3 regions of the Bacillus sp. THAF10 genome follow, and region 1 is predicted to be linked to each of the others. Evidence: riboswitches for the same ligand, from Rfam matches in the RefSeq annotation. Region 1 holds a riboswitch; each other region holds the start of a gene.
The links. Region 1 has a riboswitch for thiamine pyrophosphate ahead of tenI (thiazole tautomerase TenI). Riboswitches for the same ligand answer to the same signal wherever they lie in the genome.
Positions count from the first base shown of each region.

Region 2: it holds a riboswitch for thiamine pyrophosphate, as region 1 does, so the genes downstream of both, thiC (phosphomethylpyrimidine synthase ThiC) here and tenI (thiazole tautomerase TenI) in region 1, are expected to answer to the same signal.
Region 3: it holds a riboswitch for thiamine pyrophosphate, as region 1 does, so the genes downstream of both, thiT (energy-coupled thiamine transporter ThiT) here and tenI (thiazole tautomerase TenI) in region 1, are expected to answer to the same signal.

Region 1 is NZ_CP045403.1:1,111,967-1,116,241, reverse strand. It holds gene thiS (sulfur carrier protein ThiS) at 1-50, opposite strand, end outside; gene thiO (glycine oxidase ThiO) at 57-1,178, opposite strand; gene tenI (thiazole tautomerase TenI) at 1,175-1,780, opposite strand; TPP riboswitch at 1,870-1,976, opposite strand; gene FIU87_RS05930 (energy-coupling factor transporter transmembrane component T family protein) at 2,327-3,109, opposite strand; gene FIU87_RS05925 (ABC transporter ATP-binding protein) at 3,090-4,275, opposite strand, start outside.
Region 2 is NZ_CP045403.1:505,397-509,671, reverse strand. It holds gene FIU87_RS02790 (ribonuclease FAU-1 family protein) at 1-169, opposite strand, end outside; gene FIU87_RS02785 (nucleotidyltransferase family protein) at 283-837, shown strand; gene FIU87_RS02780 (CPBP family intramembrane glutamic endopeptidase) at 900-1,538, opposite strand; gene FIU87_RS02775 (NUDIX hydrolase) at 1,570-1,968, opposite strand; TPP riboswitch at 2,206-2,320, shown strand; gene thiC (phosphomethylpyrimidine synthase ThiC) at 2,459-4,243, shown strand; gene FIU87_RS02765 (serine protease) at 4,264-4,275, shown strand, end outside.
Region 3 is NZ_CP045403.1:3,173,960-3,178,234, forward strand. It holds rRNA gene FIU87_RS16495 (16S ribosomal RNA) at 1-1,277, opposite strand, end outside; TPP riboswitch at 1,673-1,773, shown strand; gene thiT (energy-coupled thiamine transporter ThiT) at 1,845-2,423, shown strand; gene FIU87_RS16505 (hypothetical protein) at 2,527-2,712, shown strand; gene FIU87_RS16510 (DMT family transporter) at 2,789-3,694, opposite strand; gene FIU87_RS16515 (MgtC/SapB family protein) at 3,813-4,275, shown strand, end outside.

The sequences.
Region 1 (4,275 bases):
TGTATAGAATCTGGCACTTCCATAACGTCACCATTAATTACTAACTTCATCGTTTGTCACCTGTCCTTTTCTAGTGTTCTATCAAGGGAAAAAGCATCAATATAGTTAGGCAATGAATCTCCGGAGATCATGCTGGTTACTAGTTTCCCTGTTAAGGGTGCTAGTAAAATGCCATTACGATAGTGACCTGATGCAATAATTAGATTTTTAGTTTCTGGATGTTTCCCTAAATAGGGAAGTCCATCCCCTGTTTGCGGACGAATTCCCGACCATGCTTTTTCAAAAGTTGCCTGTTTGATTTTTGGAAGTATATTTATCGCTTCCTTCATCAAAGTTGATATCCCTCCAAGCGTTACATGTTCAGAAAACGTGTTGGGAAGCATTGTAGCCCCAACAATCAGTCGATTTCCGCTCTTAGGAACAAGGTAGCACTGTTCAGAAAAAATCGTACTCTCAAGAAGCGGTTCATTCGTGACCACAGAAAAGCACTCCCCTTTTACCGGGTAGGCATCTATAGGAGTCTCATATTCTCTTATTAGCTGTTTACTCCACGCTCCTGCTGCGACGACTACACTGTCACCGTAAAAATCTCCTACACTAGTAGACAGACCAACAACTCTTTCGCCCTGCTTTAAAATACTGATTACCTCGACATACTCCATTATTTCTGCGCCGAAGACTTTTGAAGCTTGTAGAAAAGCATGTGTAAGTTTAACAGGATTCACATGGCCATCAGAAGGAATATCCATGCCTCCCACAAAGGAGTTACTAAGATGGTTTTCACGTGCTTGAACCTGCTCCATCGTCAGCCATTCTGCTCTTTCCCCAAGCTTTTGCTGAAATTTCACGATGTTTTTGATCTTCTCCGCTTCTTCTTCGTTCATGGCAAGCTTTAGCATTCCTCTTTGTACAAGCTCAAAATCTATTCCAGAATGCTCCTTCAGTTCATATTGCAGAGATGGGAACATCGCTCTGCTTTCCTTTGCCATCTCAAATAGTGGACCTTCCTCGGTTACTTCCACCTGGGCTCCAAGCATCCCAGCAGCTGCCTTAGAAGCTTTATCGCCAACTTTCCCCTTTTCCAGCAGTAGCACCTTATATCCTTTCCTACTCAAAAAATATGCTGCCGAGCATCCGATGACACCACCACCAACAATAATCACATCATACGTTTTCAAGCCATCTCCTCCTTACCATTGAGGTGATAATCTTGCACTGCTCTCACACAGTCTGCTTCATCCCAAATTCCTGACATCACCGCAATTCCTTCTGCTCCTGCAAGTAATACTTCGGGAGTTCTTTTAGGTGTGATCCCACCGATAGCAATGACAGGAATATGTAAGAGTTTTGATATCTCTCTTAACTCATGAAGGGCTTTTGGCTTTTTCCCAAGCTTAGAGGCGGTCTCATAAACATGCCCATAGACCACAAAGTCTGCTCCATCCCTTTCTGCACGCACCGCTTCTTCCAAACTATGCACGGAGCTTCCGACCTTTAGTTGAGGAAAGCATCTACGAACCTCTGATACTGGCAAGCTATGATAGGCAAGCTGTACGCCACCTAGTTCCATGACCACTGCAACATCTACTCGGTCATTAAGCAATATCTTCTTAGGAGGCACACCAGCATCAATCAGATTGCTCACGAGCTGAATTAGCTCTCTAGCAGGGCGGTGCTTTTCACGAATATGGATAAAATTTACCTGCTCGTGAATGAGGAAAAGCTTTTCAGTTAGCTCTTCTATTGTTCTCTTTCCATCTGTGATGACATGTAACTGCATGATTTCCCACCTTTTTTTATTCAAAACAACAAAAAACCACCCTTTAGCGTAAAGGGTGGTTATATATCTACATCATAATTCTTTAAATGAATAGAGTTTCGCCACTTCCCTACGCTAGTATGAACTAGATCAGGTTCAAAGGGTCTGGAAATTACTCTTTCCATCTCAGTCACTTCTGACTCCCCTAGTGTTTCAGAGTATGTAATTGTAAATATAGTATAGCATAAAATACTTATCCAGAAAAATCATAACTTATAAACTTTTATTCATGGTACTATCATGATATACATTTAATTTAATGGATAAAAAGAAAGCAGGTGAAATTGTGCTAAAAGAAAAAATCTCTTTTTATGCCATAACTGTAATAACATTTATTATTTATTACAATATTTTCGTTTATCTTTGGGAGAGAACGATTGTGCCTTTGTTCGGAGTAAAAAGTGTTTTTGATTTGCTGGGACTTATATTATTAATATTTTTTATTCTTCCTCTATCATTACTATCATCACATAAAATCACTAGATTTTTCTTATCGAACTAATGATATTAGTGCCGTACATCCGTTACTGGTATGTATGGGTAAAACATCCCCAGATAAACAGCAAACACATACAAACTCAAAAACAATAAGATAAATAATGGCTCTAAGTAGGAATAGCCCGTTTTATAATAGTAGGTTCGTTTGTAAGTGGAGTTGAATTTTTTTGCCTCCATTGCCACTGCAATTCGATGTGCTCGTCTGATGCTTTGCGAGAGTAATGGAATGCTATAAAGGTATATTTTTTTTAACAACGAACCTTTTACACCCCGAATTTTCCATGCATTTCTAAGCTGCAAAAATTCATAACCGATTAACGGGATAAGCCGAAAGCCTGCCATAAAGCTATAGGCGTATTTAGCCGGGAGCTTCCACTGCTGCATTAACGAGTAAAATAAGAGCACAGGTTTGGTTGTAAGAACAAAAATCAGGCCAAAAAAAGCAATGGCTAAAGAGCGTAATCCAAGGTGAACCCCACGATAAAAGCTTTCCTCGGTGATGTGAATCAAACCATATTGAAACCAGGTTGTTTCTCCTTTTCCAAACAGAATCATCGAAATGGCTGAAGTAAAAAACATAAACGAAAATGGAATAAGGATCATGAGCTTTAATCGATAAGTTTGGCCAGTTAAAAAGAGATAAAGGAGTAACAGCAGCAGGGTAAGGTTTATCATGATATTCAGGTTGTGAATGAAAAGCAATGTAACAAACAGGATGACCATCATTCCTAGCTTAAAGCTTGGATTTACATCATGTAACCAGGTTTTATGTTTATATAGCTCCAACTGCATGAGATTTACTCCTTCTATTATTTTCGATTATTTCGACAAGCCTGCCATCCTGTATTGACCAAACTGTATTGGCAAAGCTTGAAACAATCTGTTCGTCATGAGTTACCATCAAAATTGCGACACCTTCTTGTCTCAGCTTTTCCAGCCATTCAAGCATCCTGAACGTGTTTTTGCTGTCCTGGCCAAAGGTTGGTTCATCTAATAAGAGGATTTTGGGACGATGGACAACTGCCGCTGCGACACTCAGTCTTCTCTTTTGTCCCATTGATAGCTGATATGGATGCTGTTTCCTGACATGCTCCAGCTGAAACAGCGATAACAGCTCATCAATCCGCAACCTTATGTCCTCTTGTGAGAATTTTTTCTGAAGCAGGGTGTACCCGATCTCCTCTTCCACTGATTTTGTGACAAATTGATGCTCTGGATTTTGAAAAACAAACGTCATCACATCTGACGGAACATCCTTTACCTTTTTCCCATCTAGCAACAGATCACCTCTTGTTTTCAAAAGCTTCATGAAGGATTCGAGCAGGGTGCTTTTCCCTGCTCCATTCTCCCCAGTAATCGCAATCCATTCGCCTTTTGAAACAGTAACCTCTGGCACCGTTATTTTTCGTTCCCTGCCTCTAAAACCAGAAAAGTCTGTTGCATGGAGTACCACTTCAGGTGATGAATCGTTATTTAATGGTGTTCCTCGTTCAGACAAATAATCTCGCCATGCACCCGGATACCAAACACCGTACTTTTTTAAAAGTGGACGTTCTTGCTGGAAAACGTCTGCGGGAGTGGCATCTGCCATTATTTGGCCTTCCTCATTCAGGACAATCACTCTATCAGAGAAACCCTCAAGCTGTTCAATTTTATGCTCGACAATGATAACGGTTTTGTCTCTGCACACCTTTTTGAGGATATCCCAAACCTCCATTGTTCCTACAGGATCGAGTAAAGCTGTCGGTTCATCTAAAAATAAGACATCTGGCTCCATTGCTAAAACAGAAGCAATCGCAAGACGCTGCTTCATTCCACCGGAGAGCTCCTGAATTTTTGTCCGTAGATTCAGTCCTTGTAGACCGACCATTTCTAAAAGATCCATCATTCTCGCTCTCATATTCTCTCTAGGAACTGCTAAATTTTCCAATACAAAGGCCAGCTCTTCATCGACATAG
Region 2 (4,275 bases), 610 kb from region 1:
TGCAGACCTGCTTTTTCTCATAGGAAACCTCGAGAGGCTCTGAGACTTTTTGCACGTGGAGTAAGGTAACATACCCTTTGAATTTTTCTATATCTAGGAATGTTTGGGTGTATTGGCGTTTGATGACTCGCTTCCATTCTGCACGGTCGCCGTATTTTCTTTTTAGCATCGCTATCCCCCTTTGGAAATATCCTAATTGTACCATTTTTCAAATAACTAGGGTGAAAATTAGTGTGATAGAATAGGAATATATGTTCGTTGTTTGAAAGAGGGGTTACATTTATGGATAAATACGATGTGCTACAGATGATTCAAAGCGATGACGAGATGATGGAGATCATAAGGGCTGCACGTACATTAGGACTTCATGACTGGTGGGTTTGTGCTGGTTTTGTACGGTCAAAAATTTGGGATGTGTTGCACGGGTTTACGGAAAGAACCGCTATTCCAGATGTGGATGTGATCTATTATGACCCTTCCTATGTGGATGAAAATGTTGAAAAATTACTAGAGGAAAAATTAACAAGCTTGATGCCTCACGTACCATGGTCGGTAAAAAATCAAGCAAGAATGCACACGGTGAACAACCTTTCTCCATACATTTCTTCGGTCGATGCCATCTCGAAATTCCCAGAGACCGCGACAGCTTTGGGATTAACATTGGATAAGGAAAACAACTTGGTCCTAATTGCGCCTTGGGGACTAGAAGACGTACTGAATTTGGTGATAAAACCAACCCCGATGTTCACCGAAACAAAAGAGCTCGCTGCCATCTATGAAGAACGAATCGTGAAAAAGAATTGGAAGGGTACATGGCATAAGGTTAGGGTGTATTAGTTGGGAGATTCTCTTGGTTCTTTCAGATTTCGAATGAACCAAGAAAACCGCCCCCCTGTATTCTAGAAAAACATAGCAAATGTATTCCAAAGGGAGTGTGCTACGATCGTGACTAAGATGTTTCGGTAGCGAATGGCCAGAATGCCTAGAACTAGGCCTATTATAAATGATCCCCAAAAAGCGGCGTGTATTAGACCGAATAGGACCGATGAGATGATAAGCATGATGTATTTTATTTTGGTTGAAGGGATGAGTATTAATAGCCCTCTATAGAAAAGCTCTTCTTCTATAGGGGCAATGATGACCAATATAAAAAAGAGTTGTAGATATTCCCCAAATGTAAATGGTAAAAGTCTAAAAGAGAAGGGTTGAAACTGAAGGAATAAGGCGACCACGAGCAACCCGATGATCCAAAGATATGTACCTTTCTTTTTTAAAGGAGCGATGCTGAACATTCCGATATATTTTTTTCCAAATAACAGTAACAACAAGACGAAAAATATAATCACTGACAGCCTGTTTTGCACCTTAAAATTTAGGTTTCCTTCTGGAAGCGTGTCTGAGATGAGGATAAAGTGTTCTGGTAGTTTAATAGCGCTAAGTAAAAATCCAACAACAAAAATGGTAATAAATAAAAAGAATTTCCCTATCTTGATTAATACAGTCGGTTGATTTTGCTCTTGTACAACATTTGAATCCATCTTTTTACTCCCTCACTCTATCATTTACGTTCTAGCGAATTGTTTGTATCAAAAACTCTCTATCTTCCGGAAAGGAGAGTTCTAGTTTGCTAATTTCGTTGGCTGATTTCCAAGCTATTTTGTGAATGAGGTTGTCAGGGTCTTGGATTTTCGCTTCTCCGCCTGTGATTTCCACTTCGAAATATTGTACCTCCACGTTAATGCCATAAATTACACTTTTTTTGGAGAACAGAGGTTGGATAATTCTTGTGTCGTAGCCTGTTTCTTCTCTTATTTCTCTTATACAGCATTCTTCAAATGTTTCGTTGTCCTCTTTTCCTCCAGACGGAATTGTCCAGGCTTTTTTCTCTTCTGGTAATCCTTGTAACACCATAAGGACTTGTCCTTTTGTATTAACGCAAACGCCAGCTGAACCTTGCCAATTTTCCATGTGATTGCCTCCAAAAAATTCCTCTTATTCTACTAATAGGTAAATTTTAGCATATAGTCTTTCATATTCCAATTACAGAATGAAGGGAATTGTTCTCGCAATTTATACAGAGTTCAGCAACCATGAGCAATGTTTCCTTGTCCTTTTTCGGTGTAGTGTAAGCCGCCTTTTAATCAGAATATTTTAATATTGCTTTTATTTCACTTAAAACTCAAGTATACTAAAACCAAATTGAATAGAAATAACTAGGGGAGTCCAATAGGTTGGGCTGAGAGAGAAACACGTTAAAGTTTCTTGACCCTTTGGACCTGATCTAGATCATACTAGCGTGGGGAAGTTAGAAAAAATAATCATGTATTGAATAAACTTCTACGTACAAAGCCGGTCCATCCTTTTTGGATTCGGCTTTTTTATTTTATTCAATTCTTCATTCCTCTTTTATTGACCTAGATCTCGTCCTTTAATTTAAGAAAAGGGAGAGATTTACTTTATGTCAACCACTTCATTAAACGAAAAAAACATTTCCATCATGTCTAGTTTTTCAGGTAGTAAAAAAGTTTATGTTGAAGGCTCAAGACCCGATATCAAGGTACCGATGCGGGAAATTGAACTAAGTCCTACAACGGGCGTCTTTGGTGAAGAAGAAAATCCACCAATTCGTGTTTATGATACAAGCGGACCTTATACAGATACCAATTATTCCGTTGATATTACAAAAGGTCTTCCTCCTCTTCGAAGCACATGGATTCATGAACGAGGAGATGTGGAGGAATATGAAGGAAGAGAAGTCAAGGCGGAAGACAATGGATATAAGGATGAAAATGACCCTCGTGCTAATCATAATGTGTTCCCAGGTTTAAAGCGTAAACCACTACGTGCAAAAAAAGGTGGAAATGTCACACAGCTTCATTATGCAAGGAAGGGCATCATCACTCCTGAGATGGAATTTATCGCATTAAGGGAAAATATGAAACCTGAATTTGTGCGTGAAGAAGTTGCAAGAGGTCGAGCAATTATCCCATCTAATATCAATCATCCAGAATCAGAGCCTATGATCATAGGACGTAATTTCCATGTGAAAATCAACGCAAATATTGGGAATTCTGCTGTTTCATCCTCTATCGAAGAAGAGGTCGAAAAAATGACATGGGCCACACGTTGGGGTGCTGATAATATTATGGACCTATCCACAGGGAAAAACATTCATACAACAAGGGAATGGATTATACGCAATTCAGCTGTTCCTGTAGGAACCGTTCCTATCTACCAAGCACTTGAAAAAGTAAATGGGGTTGCCGAAGACCTTACATGGGAGGTTTACCGTGATACGTTGATTGAGCAAGCCGAGCAAGGCGTGGATTATTTCACCATTCATGCTGGTGTTCTTTTGCGATATGTTCCGCTAACGGCCAAACGGTTAACAGGTATTGTATCGCGGGGTGGATCTATTATGGCACAATGGTGTCTTTACCACCACAAAGAAAGCTTTTTATATACTCATTTTGAAGAAATCTGTGAGATTATGAAAACTTATGATGTTGCATTCTCTTTAGGAGATGGTCTACGTCCTGGTTCCATTGCTGATGCTAATGATGAAGCACAATTTGCGGAATTAGAAACGCTTGGAGAACTAACAAAAATTGCTTGGGAGCATGATGTGCAGGTAATGGTAGAAGGTCCAGGTCACGTACCTATGCACCTTATTAAAGAAAACATGGACAGACAACTTGAGGTTTGTAAGGAAGCGCCATTCTATACTCTTGGGCCACTTACCACTGACATAGCTCCTGGCTATGATCATATTACATCTGCGATTGGTGCAGCCATGATCGGTTGGTATGGTACGGCTATGCTATGTTATGTTACACCAAAAGAACATTTAGGTTTACCAAACCGAGATGATGTGCGCGAAGGTGTTATAACTTATAAAATTGCTGCCCATGCTGCTGATTTAGCGAAAGGGCATCCAGGCGCATATAAAAGAGATGATGCCTTATCAAAAGCTCGTTTCGAATTCCGTTGGAGAGATCAGTTTAATTTATCATTGGATCCTGAACGCGCGTTAGAATATCATGATGAAACGTTACCTGCAGAAGGTGCAAAAACCGCACATTTCTGTTCCATGTGTGGACCGAAATTTTGTAGCATGAGAATCTCTCAAGATATTCGTAATTACGCAAAAGAAAACAAGCTTGATACAAATGAAGCAATAGAAAAAGGAATGAAGGAAAAAGCGGAGGAGTTTAAGAAATCTGGTGGTGAATTATATCAATAACTCTTGCTGTTAGGAGGTTTATGTTGAAGGTC
Region 3 (4,275 bases), 2.0 Mb from region 1:
CGGTTTTGCTGCCCTTTGTACCGTCCATTGTAGCACGTGTGTAGCCCAGGTCATAAGGGGCATGATGATTTGACGTCATCCCCACCTTCCTCCGGTTTGTCACCGGCAGTCACCTTAGAGTGCCCAACTGAATGCTGGCAACTAAGATCAAGGGTTGCGCTCGTTGCGGGACTTAACCCAACATCTCACGACACGAGCTGACGACAACCATGCACCACCTGTCACTCTGTCCCCCGAAGGGGAAGGCTCTATCTCTAGAGTGGTCAGAGGATGTCAAGACCTGGTAAGGTTCTTCGCGTTGCTTCGAATTAAACCACATGCTCCACCGCTTGTGCGGGCCCCCGTCAATTCCTTTGAGTTTCAGTCTTGCGACCGTACTCCCCAGGCGGAGTGCTTAATGCGTTAGCTGCAGCACTAAAGGGCGGAAACCCTCTAACACTTAGCACTCATCGTTTACGGCGTGGACTACCAGGGTATCTAATCCTGTTTGCTCCCCACGCTTTCGCGCCTCAGCGTCAGTTACAGACCAGAGAGTCGCCTTCGCCACTGGTGTTCCTCCACATCTCTACGCATTTCACCGCTACACGTGGAATTCCACTCTCCTCTTCTGCACTCAAGTTCCCCAGTTTCCAATGACCCTCCACGGTTGAGCCGTGGGCTTTCACATCAGACTTAAGAAACCGCCTGCGCGCGCTTTACGCCCAATAATTCCGGACAACGCTTGCCACCTACGTATTACCGCGGCTGCTGGCACGTAGTTAGCCGTGGCTTTCTGGTTAGGTACCGTCAAGGTGCGAGCAGTTACTCTCGCACTTGTTCTTCCCTAACAACAGAGCTTTACGACCCGAAGGCCTTCATCGCTCACGCGGCGTTGCTCCATCAGACTTTCGTCCATTGTGGAAGATTCCCTACTGCTGCCTCCCGTAGGAGTCTGGGCCGTGTCTCAGTCCCAGTGTGGCCGATCACCCTCTCAGGTCGGCTACGCATCGTCGCCTTGGTGAGCCGTTACCTCACCAACTAGCTAATGCGCCGCGGGCCCATCTGTAAGTGATAGCCGAAACCATCTTTCAACAAGAAACCAGGAGGTTTCTTGTATTATCCGGTATTAGCTCCGGTTTCCCGAAGTTATCCCAGTCTTACAGGCAGGTTGCCCACGTGTTACTCACCCGTCCGCCGCTAACTTCTATAAAAGCAAGCTTTTAAGAAGTTCGCTCGACTTGCATGTATTAGGCACGCCGCCAGCGTTCGTCCTGAGCCAGGATCAAACTCTCCAATAAAGAGTTTGAGCTGTTGCTCAAAATTTGTTGCTAGCTTGTTACTTAAATTCGTTCATGTTAACCTCGTAAGGTCAACGTGGACGCTGTTGTTTTGTTTAGTTTTCAAAGAACATTTTCTTACAAAGTTCGCTTTAAAGCGACTTCCTTATAATATCAATTTTCTATAAGTAAGTCAAGCGAAAAATAATTGAAAAACCTAGTCGTTTCAGTAGTTAAAGCACTTGCGCCTCGCAGCGACGAAATTAAATATACCACCCCTACAACTATATTGCAATACTTTTTTTCATTTTTTTCGATTATCATGATTCATTCTTCCATTTCTCTATTTAAATAGTAATTTGTGCTTGTTGTTGATACATCCTTTATGTATGATAAAAGTAATGAAAAGCATATAGTCTATCCACGAGGGGAGCCAGTTTGGCTGAGAGTGAACCATAGTTCTGACCCTTTGAACCTGTTAGTTAGTACTATCGTAGGGATGTGGCAGTTTTATTTCTTATTATAAGCAATAAAGGGGCCTTCCTTTATTGCTTTTTTTGCGTTTAGATGAATAGAGGAGGAAAAAAGATGAAACGAACAAACACTTTGTTTTTAGCTGAGGTTGCCATTTTTGGTGCTCTTGCTTATTTACTAGATTTATTGGCAGGAGCTTTTAGTTTAGCAAATGGTGGATCGATCACCATTTCCATGGTGCCAATTTTTATTATTGCATTTAGGTGGGGACTGAAAGGCGGTTTACTTTCTGGTTTACTACTTGGACTCCTTCAAATAATAATAGGGAAAATTATTGGTGTGAATATTGTGCAGTTGTTATTAGATTACATAGTCGCGTTTGTTGGTCTGGGGCTGGCTGGTATTTTTGCAAAACAAGTAACAAACGCTGCCAAGGCAGAACAGTTTAAAAGATTAATTGTGTATGTAACATTAGCTTCCTTTATCGGGTGCTTAGTCCGTTTTTTGGCCCACTTTACAGCTGGAATAATCTTTTTCGGACATTTTGCGCCAGAAGGACAGCCTGTATGGCTCTTTTCTCTACTATATAACGGAAGCTATATGTTACCAAGCTTCATCCTCTCTACAATTGTTACTATCCTATTAATAAGAGCTGTTCCACGAATTTTCACAATGAATAAATCTTTCTCTTGAAAGCTAGCCCTCGTGGCTAGCTTTTTTGTTCTTTTAAGATAATCGCATGTTTTATAAATTCTCTCATATAATCTAGTAACAGATATGTTCAGGGGGATATGAAATGGATCTAGTAAAAATCACAGCATTTATAGTAGCATTATGCACCTCAATAGGGTTGTTCTTGTTTTCATATTTTGAAACAATTAGAATTTGCAATCAAACTGGTAAGGTATATGGAGAAGGTATGGTGTTTGGGTTTTCTCTTGCTCTATTTTTTGCATTAATGGCAAATGAACTTAGTAGCTAGTGCAATAAAGCCGACTTCAGGAAGTCGGCTTTATTGCTTTAGTAGGTACTTCCATATAAAAATTTGCTCCTATCTCCTATTCTCCCCCTACAGGTAAAGTAGGCTCAACTCTTCTTTTACGATTGCTACGTAGAAAGTAGCCAACACTAAGTATCACTAGTAGTCCACCGGCAAATTGACTGTATGTAACAATCTCCTCTAAAACGAAATAAGCTAGAACTGCTGCCCCAATTGGTTCAAATAATATAGCCATAGAAATTACATTCGTACTGATATACTTAATTGCCCAATTAAATAAAGAATGCCCTAAGAGTGTCGGGAAAATTGCTAGCATGATAAACCAAAACCAATCTGATGCAGCATAATTTGTGAACGAATCTCCTGAAATAAGAACATAGATAAACAATGTCAGACAACTAAAACTATACACAATAAACGTATAGGTAATGATGGAAACTCTCTTTCTGACATCCTGGCCAAATAGAAGATAGGCGGTTACAAGGGCACAGGCAATTAATGCAAGAAAATCACCAAACAATGCCATCCCGCTAATTTTAAAATCACCCCAACTTATAATAAAGCTTCCAGTAACTGCAAGAATACCAGATATGATAGCACGTGCACTCAGCCTTTCACGAAAAAAGATGTAGGTACCCAAAAAAGCAAAGAGTGGCTGGAGGGTGACCAATACTGTAGAGCTTGCAACACTGGTATAGTTCAAGGATTCAAACCATAAAATAAAGTGAAAAGCTAAAAATGTACCAGCTATTGCAGAAAAAAACCAATCTCTTTTGGTGATGTTTTTTAATTCACCAACATACTTCCATAAAAATATGGGTAAAAGAAAAATTACGGAGAAAAAAAGCCGATAGAATGCAATTACGCCTGCAGGAGCATCGGCTAGTTTTACAAAAATAGCCGATGCAGAAACAGTAATAACCCCGACTGCGAGTGCCATATATGGATTCAACCATTTATTCATTCTTAATCACCAATCCAAACTTAAATATAATAGATACTTTCTAATTGTACAGAATATTGTTATACTTCTCTAACAATTTATTTTCATTTTCTGCTGTAATAATGTCAGGAGGGGGCACATGGAGTTTTTTTTAGAACATCTTGAGACAAATGATTTCATTATTAAATTAACTTTTGCTACCATCGCTGGAGTGATAATTGGGTTAGAGCGAGAATTAAAGGGAAAACCGCTTGGATTAAAGACGTGTGTTATTGTGTCTGTCATGGCCTGCTTACTTACGATTGTTTCCTATGAGTCTGCTTTTCTTTACTCCAAAGAGTATTCTCGTCCGATGGATCCAGGACGTATTCCTTCATATGTAATAAGCGGCATTGGTTTTCTAGGTGCAGGGGTAATATTAAGAAGAAGCAATGAGGCTATTTCAGGTCTAACAACCGCAGCATTAGTGTTAGCATCTGCAGCACTTGGAATCACAATTGGCGCAGGATTTTTTATTGAAGGAGCTTTTGGCGTTATTTTTATTATTCTTGGTGTCAAAGTGATTCCTTCCCTTTTTGATCTAGTAGGTCCAAAAAAACTAA